Regions from separate parts of the Streptomyces sp. NPDC088400 genome, predicted to be linked through region 1. Evidence: riboswitches for the same ligand, from Rfam matches in the RefSeq annotation. Region 1 holds a riboswitch; the other holds the start of a gene.
The links. A riboswitch is a leader RNA that binds a small molecule or an ion and turns the genes downstream of it on or off. The one in region 1 is predicted to bind cyclic di-AMP.

Region 2: it holds a riboswitch for cyclic di-AMP, as region 1 does, so the genes downstream of both, ACIQD6_RS27375 (C40 family peptidase) here and ACIQD6_RS20205 (M23 family metallopeptidase) in region 1, are expected to answer to the same signal.

Annotation. Positions count from the first base shown of each region.
Region 1 covers NZ_JBIVMZ010000007.1:378,363-385,392, reverse strand. The annotation lists gene ACIQD6_RS20220 (DNA topoisomerase (ATP-hydrolyzing) subunit A) at 1-1,203, opposite strand, end outside; gene ACIQD6_RS20215 (M16 family metallopeptidase) at 1,477-2,832, shown strand; gene ACIQD6_RS20210 (M16 family metallopeptidase) at 2,850-4,232, shown strand; cyclic di-AMP (ydaO/yuaA leader) riboswitch at 4,420-4,585, shown strand; gene ACIQD6_RS20205 (M23 family metallopeptidase) at 4,599-5,375, shown strand; gene ACIQD6_RS20200 (GntR family transcriptional regulator) at 5,670-6,359, shown strand; gene ACIQD6_RS20195 (HPr family phosphocarrier protein) at 6,532-6,813, opposite strand; gene ACIQD6_RS20190 (GNAT family N-acetyltransferase) at 7,004-7,030, shown strand, end outside.
Region 2 covers NZ_JBIVMZ010000012.1:90,253-97,282, reverse strand. The annotation lists gene ACIQD6_RS27405 (adenosylmethionine--8-amino-7-oxononanoate transaminase) at 1-511, opposite strand, end outside; gene bioB (biotin synthase BioB) at 504-1,724, opposite strand; gene ACIQD6_RS27395 (8-amino-7-oxononanoate synthase) at 1,868-3,031, shown strand; gene ACIQD6_RS27390 (DUF397 domain-containing protein) at 3,107-3,391, opposite strand; gene ACIQD6_RS27385 (helix-turn-helix domain-containing protein) at 3,400-4,254, opposite strand; gene ACIQD6_RS27380 (ATP-binding protein) at 4,510-4,947, shown strand; gene ACIQD6_RS27375 (C40 family peptidase) at 5,074-5,547, opposite strand; cyclic di-AMP (ydaO/yuaA leader) riboswitch at 5,561-5,672, opposite strand; gene ACIQD6_RS27370 (hypothetical protein) at 6,094-6,402, opposite strand; gene ACIQD6_RS27365 (ATP-dependent Clp protease proteolytic subunit) at 6,409-7,030, opposite strand, start outside.

The sequences.
Region 1 (7,030 bases):
GATGTCGATGAGCGCGACAAGAAGTCCCTCGACCAGGTGAAGCCGGTCGCGCCGCTTGGTCCGCCGGAACTCGCTGCGCCGGCGCACCACCGTGAACCGGTGGTCCAGGTAGACCTCCAGCAGCTCCTTGAGGCCCAGCGTCAGCGGCTGTCCGTCCACCAGCGCCACATTGTTGATGCCGAAGGACTCCTCCATCGGCGTCAGCTTGTAGAGCTGCTCCAGCACGGCCTCGGGCACGAAACCGTTCTTGATCTCGATGACCAGGCGCAGGCCGTGCGCGCGGTCCGTGAGGTCCTTGACGTCCGCGATGCCCATGAGCTTCTTGGCGGAGACCAGGTCCTTGATCTTCGAGATGACCTTCTCCGGACCGACCGCGAACGGCAGTTCCGTGACGACCAGGCCCTTGCGGCGAGCGGTGACGTCCTCCACCGCCACGGTGGCCCGGATCTTGAAGCTGCCCCGGCCCTTCTCGTACGCGTCCTTGATGCCGGTCAGGCCGACGATCCGGCCACCGGTCGGCAGGTCGGGACCCGGCACGAAACGCATCAGCGTCTCCAGGTCCGCGCCCGGGTGCTTGATCAGGTGGCGTGCGGCCGCCACGACCTCGCCCAGATTGTGCGGCGGCATGTTCGTCGCCATGCCGACGGCGATCCCGGAGGTGCCGTTGACCAGCAGGTTCGGATACGCGGCGGGAAGCGTGACCGGTTCTCGCTCCTGGCCGTCGTAATTTGACTCAAAATCGACGGTGTCTTCGTCGATCGACTCGGTCATCAGTGACGTGGCGTCAGCCATCCGGCACTCGGTGTACCGCATCGCGGCCGGTGGGTCGTCATTGCCGAGCGAGCCGAAGTTCCCGTGTCCGTCGACCAGGGGCAGCCGCATCGAGAACGGCTGTGCCATCCGGACCAGGGCGTCGTAGATCGACGCGTCTCCGTGCGGGTGCAGCTTGCCCATCACCTCACCGACGACGCGGGCGCACTTCACATACCCGCGGTCGGGGCGCAGGCCCATCTCGTTCATCTGGTACACGATGCGGCGGTGCACCGGCTTCATGCCGTCACGGGCGTCCGGCAGGGCCCGGGAGTAGATCACCGAGTACGCGTACTCGAGGAAGGAGCCCTGCATTTCATCGACCACGTCGATGTCGAGAATCTTCTCCTCGAAGTCCTCCGGCGGCGGGGTCTTCGTGCTGCGGCGGGCCATCGCTGCTGCGGCTCCTTCACAGGTTTCTGTACGACAACTACTGGAACTGACGCGGACCATTGTGGACCGCGCCACTGACAACGCTGACCTCGACCCGTCGTTGAGAGCGCGTCGCGCGTGTGCGGCACGACGGACGGCGAGTGTGTCAGCGGGTGTGACACAGGGGGTGACGGCGGGTGTGCGGTACGGCCGACGGCACGGGAACTTCGCCAGGTGTCAGCACGCTTGCATACAGTGGCAGGACTTCTCCATATCGCGATCGAAGGGACGTACATGCCCATGGGTCACACGGCCACAGCGCAGGCCGGTACCGGCGGCCTGACAGCGACTGAGCACCGGCTGGCCAACGGCCTGCGCGTGGTGCTCTCCGAGGACCACCTGACCCCGGTCGCCGCGGTCTGCCTCTGGTACGACGTCGGCTCACGCCATGAAGTCAAGGGCCGTACGGGCCTGGCTCACCTCTTCGAGCACCTGATGTTCCAGGGCTCGGCACAGGTGAAGGGAAACGGCCACTTCGAGCTGGTGCAGGGAGCGGGCGGCTCCCTCAACGGCACCACCAGCTTCGAGCGCACCAACTACTTCGAGACGATGCCCACCCACCAGCTGGAGCTGGCGCTCTGGCTGGAAGCCGACCGGATGGGCTCGCTGCTCGCCGCGCTCGACGAAGAATCCATGGAGAACCAGCGGGACGTCGTCAAGAACGAACGCCGCCAGCGGTACGACAACGTGCCCTACGGTACGGCCTTCGAGCGGCTGACCGCTCTCTCCTACCCGGAGGGGCACCCGTACCACCACACCCCGATCGGCTCGATGGCCGACCTGGACGCCGCCACGCTGGAGGACGCCCGCGCGTTCTTCCGTACGAACTACGCGCCGAACAACGCGGTGCTGTCGGTCGTCGGTGACATCGATCCCGAGCAGACGCTCGCCTGGGTCGAGAAGTACTTCGGCTCCATCCCGTCCCACGACGGCAAGCAGCCGCCGCGTGACGGCGCACTCCCCGACATCATCGGCGAGGAGCTGCGCGAGGAGATCCAGGAGGAGGTCCCGGCGCGCGCGCTGATGGCCGCCTACCGGCTGCCCCACGACGGCACCCGCGAGTGCGACGCCGCCGACCTGGCGCTCACCGTCCTCGGCGGCGGGGAGTCCTCCCGCCTCCACAACCGCCTGGTGCGCCGCGACCGTACCGCCGTCGCCGCGGGCTTCGGGCTGCTGCGCCTGGCGGGCGCCCCGTCGCTCGGCTGGCTGGACGTGAAGACGTCCGGCGGTGTCGAGGTACCGGAGATCGAGACCGCGGTCGACGAGGAGCTGGCCCGCCTCGCCGCCGAGGGGCCGACCGACGAGGAGATGGAGCGGGCGCAGGCCCAGCTGGAGCGCGAATGGCTGGACCGGCTCGGCACGGTCGCCGGCCGCGCCGACGAGCTGTGCAGGTTCGCCGTCCTGTTCGGCGACCCGCAGCTGGCGCTGTCCGCCGTCACGCGCGTGCTGGACATCACGGCGGAGGAGGTGCGGGCCGTCGCCGCGGAGCGGTTGCGCCCGGACAACAGGGCGGTACTGGTGTACGAACCGCTCACCGCCGCCGATGACGACGACGCCGAGACCGACGAGCACGAGGGGGCGGACCAGTGACCGACGCTGCCGTGACCATGGACTTCCACCCACAGCCGACCGCCGGCGAAGCCCGGCCCTGGGCCTTCCCGGCCCCCGGGCGCGGCGCGCTCGACAACGGCCTGACCGTGTTGCGCTGCGACCGCCCGGGACAGCAGGTGGTGGCGGTCGAGATCATTCTCGACGCACCGCTGGAAGCCGAGCCCGAAGGGCTCGACGGCATCGCCACCATCATGGCGCGGGCCCTCTCCGAAGGCACCGACAAGCGCTCCGCCGAGGAGTTCGCCGCCGAGCTGGAGCGCTGCGGCGCCACGCTCGACGCGTACGCCGACCACCCGGGCGTACGGGTCTCCCTGGAGGTCCCCGTATCCCGGCTGCCCAAGGCGCTCGGGCTGCTCGCCGAGGCGCTGCGCGCCCCCGCCTTCGCGGACAGCGAGGTCGAGCGGCTCGTACGGAACCGGCTCGACGAGATCCCGCACGAGACCGCCAACCCCGGCCGCCGCGCCGCCAAGCAGCTCTCCAAGGAGCTGTTCCCGGCCTCCGCGCGCATGTCACGACCGCGCCAGGGCACCGAGGAGACGGTCGAGCGCATCGACGCCGCGGGCGTACGTGCCTTCTACGAGGCGCACGTACGTCCCGCCACGGCCACCGCGGTCATCGTCGGCGACCTCACCGGCGTCGACCTGGACGCGGTGCTCGCCGACTCCCTCGGCACCTGGACCGGCAATACCGCCGCTCCCCGTCCCGTACCGCCGGTGACCGCCGACGACACGGGCCGTGTGGTGATCGTGGACCGGCCCGGCGCCGTCCAGACCCAGCTGCTGATCGGCCGTATCGGCCCGGACCGGCATGACCGGGTCTGGCCCGCGCAGGTGCTCGGCACGTACTGCCTGGGTGGCACCCTCACGTCCCGGCTCGACCGGGTGCTGCGTGAGGAGAAGGGCTACACCTACGGTGTACGGGCCTTCGGCCAGGTGCTGCGCTCCTCGGCTCCCTCGACCCCGGGCGGGGTGACGGGCGCCGCGATGCTCGCCATCAGCGGCTCCGTGGACACCGCGTCCACCGGCCCGGCGCTGGACGACCTCTGGACGGTGCTCCGCACCCTCGCCGCCGAAGGCCTCACCGACGCCGAGCGGGACGTCGCCGTGCAGAACCTGGTGGGGGTGGCACCGCTCAAGTACGAGACGGCGGCGTCCGTCGCGGCCACGCTGGCCGACCAGGTCGAGCAGCACCTCCCGGACGACTTCCAGGCGCAGTTGTACGCGCGCCTTGTGGAGACCGGCACCGTGGAGGCGACCGCCGCGGCCGTCAACGCCTTCCCGGTGGACCGGTTGGTGACCGTGCTCGTGGGTGACGCCGCCCAGATCGAGGAGCCGGTCAAGGCTCTCGGTATCGGTGAAGTGACCGTCGTCACCGGCTGATCCGGCCTCAGGAGGGAACCCTGGCGACACCTGTCGCCGGGGTTCCCGTGGTATGTCCGTTTTGTTGGAGAGGTTGCCCGTCTGCCCTGTGGCGATGCCAACAAAACTTCCTGTCTGTTTGGCGAACGAAAGATGACCCGCTTAGCGTCGGTCCGGCTGTTCGCCAGTTGCGCCGCACCGCGGCGTCGGACAGTCATCGCCGAGTCCCCGTCAGGCGCGAGCCTGGGGAGCCGGGGACCCACGTAGTCCCTGGGGTGAATCGGACGCCTTCGCGCACCGGCGCGGAGGGGCCCGTAGGAGACCTTCCTGCTCCGAACCCGTCAGCTAACCCGGTAGGCGAGAAGGAAGGAAAGGACCAGCCACTTCATGGCGTTCACCCGTGCCACCGGGAAGCATCGTGCCCGGAGCAGAATGAGCCGCAAGGGCGCGAGCGTCGCCGGCGCCGCGACTCTCACCGCGACCGGAGTCATCGGCACCCTGGCCTCTTCCCCGGCACTCGCCGCCACCACCGACGTCCAGGCGGCCCAGCAGACCGGCCTGGCCCAGGCCATCACCATCGACGAGTCCCTCGCGGGCACGGTCGACACCCAGGCGGAGGCCCAGCACCAGGCCGCCGCCCGTGCCAAGGCACAGGCCGTGGCGGAGGCGGAGGCCAAGCGCAAGGCCGTGGCGCGCGCCAAGGAGATCCGTGCCGAGGAGGCCCGTGCGGCCCGTGAGGCCGAGCGCAAGCGCCTCAACGCCTTCCAGCTCCCGGTCGCCGGCTCGTACGTCACCACCGGCTACCAGAGCGGCGGCTCCCTCTGGTCCTCCGGCAGCCACTCGGGCATCGACTTCCGCGCGGCGTCCGGCACTTCGGTCGTTGCCGTCGGCGCGGGCACCGTGGTCGAGGCGGGCTGGGGCGGTTCGTACGGCAACAACATCGTGCTCAAGATGAAGGACGGCACGTACACGCAGTACGGCCATCTCTCCTCGATCGGCGTCTCCGTCGGCCAGAGCGTCACCCCGGGGCAGCAGATAGGTCTCTCGGGGGCGACCGGCAACGTCACCGGGCCGCACCTTCACTTCGAGGCCCGCACGAGCCCGGACTACGGCTCCGACATGGACCCCGTCGGCTACCTGCGCGCGCACGGCGTGAACGTCTGACGAAGCACTCCGACCGACCGCTCCGACCGATCGCTCGGACTGACACTCCGATCACTTCGCTCGTCCGAAGGCCCCGGCCCGTGCCGGGGCCTTCGTGCGCTTCCGCGCCCTCCGTGGCCTTCCGTGCCGCCCGGAGCCTTTCGAGCGGTCCGGTGGCCTTCCGTATCCGCCGCTCTGGCCAAAAGATATCCATGGATTCCGACTCCCCATCGGAAATTCGTGCTGATTGCAATAGAGTCACGGAACAGGCGTCAATCAGCAGAGTTTCGCGCGGATTAAGTCGGAGGTTCGGACATGCGCATTCCCGCGCACTCGGTATGCACGGCGATCCGCGACGACATCGTCTCCGGTCTGTTCGAGCGGGGCAGCCGCCTCACCGAGGAGCAGCTGGCACGGCGCTACGGCGTCTCCCGCGTCCCGGTGCGCGAAGCCCTGCGCACCCTGGAGTCGGAGGGCTTCGTGACCACCCGCCGCCATGCCGGCGCGTGTGTGGCCGAGCCCTCGGAGCAGGAGGCGGGGGATCTCCTGGAGGTGCGGCTGCTGCTGGAGCCGCTGGGTGCCGCACGCGCCGCCCAGCGCCGCACGGAGGCCCACCTCAAGGTGCTGCGCGGCCTGGTCAGGCTGGGCCAGGAGCGGGCCCGCAGGGGCCAGGGCGAGGATCTGCGCTCGCTCGACGCCTGGTTCCACGAGACGCTCGCCCAGGCGTCGGGAAGCCCGGGGCTGATCGCCCTGCTCACCCAGACCAGGCACAAGATCGCATGGATGTACGTGGCCGAGCAGCCCGCCCACCCCGTGGAGTCCTGGGCGGAGCACGGCGCGATCGTGGACGCGGTGGCCCGTGGTGACGCGGAGCGGGCGCGGGCGCTCACGGCCCTGCACGCGGAGCGGACGGCGGCGACGCACAGGCTGCGGAAACCAGGCCGGATCCGGGAAAGAGTGAGGCCTTCGCAACATGCCGTAAACACCGCGAGCGTCCGTACTTAACAATCCAGCCGTATACAAAGAACATAAATATGCGGGGCTTATTTCCTGCTGCCCGTACGCTTTATCCGTACGCGTTATCCGCGCGAGCTGTCGGCACAAAAGAACGGAGCCGTGGTGTGCTGAATTCAGCACACCACGGCTCCGCTGCGGAATTACCCGGTACGGTCGGGTGTCAGACCGTCTCGGGAAGCTCGTCGAGGCCCTCGGAAACCAGCTTCGCCAGCCGGTCCAGAGCGGCGTCGGCGCCCTCCGCCTCGGAAGCGAGCACGATCTCCTCGCCGCCCTGCGCCCCCAGGCCGAGCACCGCGAGCATGGAGGCGGCGTTGACGGGGTTACCGTCGGCCTTCGCGATCGTCACGGGGACGCCGGCGGCCGTGGCGGCGCGGACGAAGATGGAGGCGGGACGGGCGTGCAGGCCCTCGGCCCAGCCGACATTGACGCGGCGCTCAGCCATGGTATTGCCCTTCAAGTCGCAAAAAGTCTCAAAATGATGCCTGCACCAGCCTCTCATGTGCCGTCGAAAGTTCATCTGTCGGCCCCGAACAGGCCCGGTACCAGAGCCCTCCACGGCCTCCGGCCAGGCAGGGAACCCGGCCCCCGGCTACGGACCCGCCCCTGCCGGGCTCGCGCCGTACGCTTTGGACATGGAGAAGCCGCAGGATCACGTCTAC
Region 2 (7,030 bases), on a different contig from region 1:
GCATTCCGCCTTCGGGGTCGCACACGGACATCGGCTGCCAGGTGTCGCCGTGGTATCCGCCCCGCCAGGTCAGCAGCCGCTGTTTGGCGGGGCGGCCCACGGAGCGCCAGTACTGGAGGCACATCTTGACCGCGACCTCGACCGACACCGAGCCGGAGTCGGCGAGGAAGACATGGCGCAGTGGTTCCGGGGTGATGTCCACGAGTGTGGCCGCGAGCCGCACGGCGGGCTCGTGCGTGAGTCCGCCGAACATCACATGGCTCATCCGGTCGAGCTGGCCGTGCGCCGCCTCGTTCAGTACGGGGTGGTTGTAGCCGTGGACCGCCGACCACCAGGACGACATGCCGTCGACCAACTCCCGCTGTCCGTGGGCGGGTTCGGCGAGGCGTAGCCGTACCCCGGACGCGGACTCCACGACCAGCGGTTCGGTACGGCCCGGCATGGGGCCGTACGGATGCCAGACGTGGGCCCGGTCCAGGGCGAGCAGTTCTTGGGGGGCAAGCTCAGGCATTGGGAGCCAGGTCCGTACCGGCGCCGCGGCGGCGTACCGCCACCAGGTCCGTACGAACCGAGGAGCTTTCCTCCGTACGAGGCGCGCCGCTCTCGTGCCCGCCGCTGTCGCGTCCGGCACTCTCGGATCCGGCGCCCTCGGCGGCTCCGCCTCCGCATGCCCCGGTGTTCCCGCCGGCCTCGTCCCCGCCGCACGGCGCACAGCCGCCGCTCCGGTGGCCGGGCAGCGTCGACGTGTCCGCGCCCTCCACCTCGAAGCCCGCGTCCGTGATCATGTCGAGGTCGGCCTTGCCCTCCTGGCCCTCGCTGGTGAGGTAGTCGCCGAGGAAGATCGAGTTGACCAGGTGGAGCGCGAGCGGCTGCAGGGTGCGCAGGTGCACCTCGCGCCCGCCCGCGAGCCTGACCTCCACGTCCGGGCAGACGAAGCGTGTCATCGCCAGGATCCGCAGGCAGCGCTGCGGGGTGAGGTGCCATTCCTTGGCGAGCGGGGTCCCTTCCATCGGGATCAGGAAGTTGACCGGCACCGAGTCCGGGTCCAGCTCGCGCAGGGAGAAGACGACATCGACCAGGTCCGCGTCGCTCTCACCCATGCCGGCGATCAGCCCGGAACAGGCGGACAGGCCGGCCGCCTGGGCCTGCTGCACGGTGTCGACCCGGTCGGCGTAGGTGTGGGTGGTGGTGATGTCGCCGTATGTCGCCTCGGACGTATTGAGGTTGTGGTTGTACGCGTCGGCGCCCGCGGCCCGGAGCCGTTCGCCCTGCCCGTTGGAGAGCAGTCCGAGACAGGCGCACACCTCGACGCCCTCGTTCTGCTCCTTGATCGCCTCGATGGTCCGCGAGACGCGGTCGACGTCCCGGTCCGTCGGCCCCCGGCCGCTGGCGACGATGCAGACCCGCTTGGCCCCGCCCGCGACCCCGGCGGCCGCCATCTTCGAGGCTTCATCGGGTTTCAGCCAGGTGTATTTGAGGATCTCCGCCTTCGAGCCCAGCCGCTGGGAACAGTACGAGCAGTCCTCCGGGCACAGGCCGGACTTGAGGTTGATCAGATAGTTCAGTTTCACCCGCCGCCCGAACCACTGCCGGCGTACCTTGCCCGCCGCGGCCACCACGTCGAGCAGCTCGTCGTCGGACGTCGCCAGTACGGCGAGCGCCTCTTCGCGGGTCGGCAGCTCGCGCCGCAGGCCCTTCTCCACCAGCGTCTTCAGCAGATCCATGGTGCTGATCCTGGCCTACCGGGCGGCCCCGGGCAAAGGAGGAACCCAACAACACCGTGGGATCGAGGTGTGTGCATCACCACACCATGTTCCGTTGCTTCCCCGGTTAGAGTCTGTGCGCAGCCTACAAAAGGACCGGAGACATGGTGCAGGACCCCTTCGGCTGGACCGACGACGAGGCGCGGTCCCGCGAGCGGTCGGGACTGGTCCGTACGCTCCGGCCGCGCCCGGCCGACTCCGCCCTGCTGGACCTGGCGAGCAACGACTATCTGGGCCTCGCCCGGCACCCCGCGGTGACCGGGGCCGCCGCGGACGCGGCCCGTCTCTGGGGCGCGGGCTCCACCGGCTCCCGGCTGGTGACGGGCAGCACGGACCTGCACGCCGAACTGGAACGGGAACTGGCCGAATTCTGCGGTTTCGAGGCCGCGCTCGTCCTCTCCTCCGGTTACGCGGCCAATCTCGCGGCCCTCACCGCGCTGACCGCGCGCGGCTCGCTGCTGCTGTCCGACGCGGGCAACCACGCCTCGATCGTGGACGGCTGCCGGCTGTCGCGCGCCGAGACCGCCGTCGTCCCGCACGCGGATCCCGAGGCCGTGCACAAGACACTCGGCACCCACCCCGGTCGGCGGGCGCTCGTGGTGAGCGACGCGGTGTTCTCGGTGGACGGCGACGCGGCGCCCCTGCGGGAACTGGACGAGGCCTGCCGTACGCACGGCGCGGCCCTGCTCGTCGACGACGCGCACGGTCTGGGCGTCCTGGGCGACGGCGGCCGGGGCACGCCGAACGCGGCGGGCATCGCGGGCGCGGACGGTGTGGTGGCGACCCTCACGCTCTCCAAGTCCCTGGGCAGCCAGGGCGGTGCGATCCTCGGTCCGGCCCGGGTCGTCGAGCATCTGGTCAACGCCGCGCGCACGTTCATCTTCGACACGGGCCTGGCGCCGGCGGCCGTCGGCGGCGCGCTGGAGAGCCTGCGGCTGCTGCGCCGGGAGCCCGCGCGGGCCGGGCGCGCCCGCGAGGTGGCCCGTACGCTGCACCGGCTGCTCACGGAGGCGGGGCTGACTGCCGTACGACCGGACGCCGCCGTGGTCTCCGTACAGGCGCCGTCCCCGGAGGCGGCCGTGCGCTGGGCGGCCGACTGTCGCGCGGCGGGCCTGGGGGTGGGCTGTTTCCGGCCGCCGTCGGTGCCGGACGGCATCTCACGGATCAGGCTCACCGCGCGTGCCGACCTGACGGACGAACAGATCGGCACGGCGGTACGGACGATCGTGGCAACGGCGTCGGAGGGGGCTGCCGCGTCCGTCGGCTGAGATCCGGTACTCGACTGTCCCGGGCCCACCACCTGAGAGTCCCGGGCTCTGGTCCCGGTGTGTACGTGAACGTGCTCAGGACGCGGCAGCCTCCCCGCACAACGCGTGGACGAACGCCGTCCACGCGCCCGGGGTGAAGGACAGATGCGGCAGGTTCACATCCTTCGAGTCACGTACGGCCAGTCCGTCCGCGCGGGTGCGGGCGGACTCCACGCAGTTGTTCGCCCCGGTGCTGTAGCTGCTGCGCCGCCAGGCCGGGGCGGGGACCGGGGCGGTGGGAAGAGAGGTGGGGGGAGTGGGGGATGGGGGGAGAGTGGAGTCCGAAGTCTGGACTGGGGGCTGTGCGAGGCAAGCGGACATGATGCTCCCTACGCGCCGTCACCGATCCCGGCGATGAGATCCAATGAATCCTTGGGTGAGAGGGCGTGCGCCTGCATGATGCGGAACGCGGCGCAGTACGCCTCAAGGTCTTCTTTCCGCTCAAGATAGAGGCTATTCGTGAGGTGGTCGAGAACGACCAAATCCAGATCAGTAATGTGCGGAAAAGAGAAGATAACGAAAGGTCCAGTGAGCCCGATATAGCCACCGGCGCTGAACGGGAGTACCTGGAGGCGCACATGAGGCAGACCGGCCAGCAGCGATAAGGTCCGTAATTGATCTCGCATCACTTCCGGCCCGCCCACCTCTCTCCGCAGCACGGCCTCGTCGAGCACGGCGTGCAGCTCCAACGGCTGCGCGGCGCGCAGCACTTCCTGGCGGGCGAGGCGCACATCGACCAGGGAGTCGACCGTCGCGGCGGGCAGTCCCTCCAGCGCGGCCCGCGTCACGGCGCGGGCGTACGAGGGCGTCTGGAGCAGCCCAGGGACCACCGAGGTCTCCAGTGTCCGCGCCGTACGGGCCTGGGACTCCAGGCTGATGAAGTCCCGGTACTGGGGCGGGATCACGCCGCCGTACGCCATCCACCACCCGGGCCCGCCGCTCGATGCGCCCGCCAACGCGCCCAGCAAAGCGCGCAGTTGGGGATCGGAGATGCCCAGAGCATCCAGGAGCGCGGCCAGATCGTCGTCCTTCACCCCGCTGACGCCCGTCTCGATCCGGCTGACTTTCGACTGATGCCAGCCGAGCAGCCGCGCCGTGTCCCCGCTCGTGAGGCCCGCGCTCTGTCGCAGCTTGCGCAATTCGTCCCCGAGCCTGCGCCGACGCACCTCTGGAATATGCCGCATGAATTAACCCTTCTCCGCGCTCTCCCGGCCGACGCCATCCGGCGCCGCGCGGAGAAGGTATCTTTCCGGGGCCCAAATACGGTCTCGCGTAGTACGGTTCACCGCTTTGAGCGACAGATATATGCATATCGCGGTGGATCAGCCCGGAGAACGGCACCATGAGTGGCACGCTGGCGCGGAGCACGGTCCGAGGCCGTCCGCGCAGGCATCCGCTCTGTGCCGGGTCCGGTCCGGCGGGAAAGGGACGGCATCGCCATGGCAGACCATCAGGAAGCATCCATCACACTGCCGAGCGATCCCGCGTCGGTGCCGGCGGCCCGAAGATACGTCGCGGACCTGCTGACGGCATGGGGTCTGCCCGGTGAGGCCGAGACCGCCGACACGGTCCGGCTGATCGTCTCGGAACTGGCCACCAACGCGGTGCAGCACACCCTCGGCCAGTCGCCCACCTTCACGGTCGACGTCTGGCTGGAGGAGCGTGACGGGGAGTTGCGGCTGGGGGTCACCGACAGCCACCCGCGCTGGCCGCAGCGGCTGCCGGCGGCCGTACAGCAGGACAACGGCCGCGGCATGGTGATCATCCGCTCGCTGGCGGCCGAGTGCGGCGGCCGGGTCTCCGTCACCCCGACGCCGGAGGGCGGCAAGACCGTCTGGATCGCGTTGCCCTGGACGGCGGCCCCCGTCCAGAGCTGACACACGGTCCGGACAGGGGGCGGGCGCGATCGGACGCTGCCGGAGCGCTCCCGGTCCAGGTCCGTGGACCGGGGCCGCCCCTGTTCACCGCGCCGTACATCCGGTGCGCCGGCTCACCTCACCGGCTCACTTCACCCGCCCGTACCAGACACTCCTGGACCAGATCCTCTCCAGCCGCACCTTGGACCCGGATTTCGGCGAGTGCCAGATCTTGCCCCTGCCCGCGTAGATCCCCACGTGGTAGATGCTGTTCCCGTAGTGGAAGAACACCAGGTCCCCCTTGCGCCGATGGGAGCGCGAGATGTGGCGGGTCTTGTTGTACTGCTGCTGCGCCGTGCGCGGGAGTTTCTTGCCCACCCGCTTGAACGAGTAGAGCGTCAGCCCTGAACAGTCGAAGCGGGACGGCCCGGTGGCGCCCCACCGGTACGGGGAGCCCTGCTTCGAGGCGGCGACCTTCATGGCTTTGACCGCGTGCGTGGCGGCATAGGCGTCGGGTGTCGCGCCGGGCGCGAGCATCGTGCCGCCGACAGCGGCGAGTGTGAGGACCGATACGGCTCCGGTCCGGGACAGCAAAGACGGGACATGTGCCTGCGCAGTCATGCGCAACCCTTCGTCAGCCGCCTGTGAAAGATGACCTGTCGGGTTCGGACTGGCGAAGATGCCCGGCCGCGTGAGCGGCTTCACCCCGAGGGACGGCCCGGACCGCGGGTCATCCCGTACTGATTGGGTCCTCCACTCCTGCCGATCCACTCCTGTCGACCAGTCATCCGGAACGGCGGCAGGACTCGGCGTCCGCCCGGACCGCCCCGCCGCGGTGGCGGGGGCTTGTCGTGCAGGGATCTTGACCTGGCCGTGGCGGATATCCGGGCCGAAACGACGATATGTGAAGTTCATCACGTCTGATCCGTATGGGTGGCGACTCGGTGTGTCGGGCCCGGACGCGGAGCCTTGATGAGGGCCGTAGCTGCGGGGGAATGGGGGGCGCGTTACGGATCTCGCCGCATTGCGCAACTCACTTCCTCGGACTCGTCCATGCAGTTCATACGCTGAACGAGCGAGCCGTTCCCGTATGGGCGCGTCCATACGGGAGGGCCGGACGGTCGTCGGGCGGTCGTCGGGTGGCCGTCCGGGGTGCCAGGGGTGTGCTCAGGCCGGGCGTTCGGGAGGCAGCGTGACCCGTCCCGCCCGTCGCTCACCGTCGAGCACCCGCAGCGCGCGGGCCAGGGTCGCGGCGTGCAGCTCGGTCTCGCCGCGGGTGTGCATGGCCGTCAGGGCGTCCCGCAGGGCGGCGGCTCGGGCGGGGAGTGCCTGTGCGGCGCGGAGGGCGCCGTAGGTGTCCGAGCCCCGGGCCGGGTTGATCCGCCCGAGCAGATCGACGAGCTGGAGGTAGCTGTCGACCATGTCGCCCTCGGCGCGGGTCAGGGCGGGCAGCGGCGGCAGTTCAGGAGGCAGCACCGGTGGTCACCGTCCGCCGGAGGAGCCGGAGGAGCCGGAGGAGCCGGAGGGGGCTGTGGGGTCTGCGGGGTCGGAGGGGTCTGTGGGGCCCGTGGATCCGGGGAGGTCGAGAGAGGTCCTGCGGTTCTCGATCACGTGGTCGATCAGGCCGTAGGCCTTGGCGTCGGCAGCCGTGAAGATCTTGTCGCGTTCGATGTCCTCGGCGATCCGTTCCGCGCTCTGGCCGGTGTGACGTACGAGCAGGGACTCCAGCAGCGCGCGCAGCCGCAGCATCTCGTCCGCGTGGATCGCCAGGTCGGACGGCTGCCCTTGGACGGGGTCCTCGATGACGGGCTGCCGGACGAGGATCCGGGCGCCGGGCAGGGCCATCCGTTTGCCGGGGGCGCCGGCGGCCAGCAGCACGGCCGCGGTGGAGGCGGCCTGGCCGAGGCACGTCGTCTGCACGTCGCAGGTGACGATCCGCATCGTGTCGTAGATCGCGGACATCGCGCTGACCGAGCCGCCCGGCGAGTTGATGTAGAGGCAGATGTCCTGGTCGGGCGCGGCGTATTCGAGGTGGATGAACTGCGCGATCACATCGTTGGCCGCAGTGTCGTCCACGGCGGTGCCGAGGAAGATGATCCGCTCC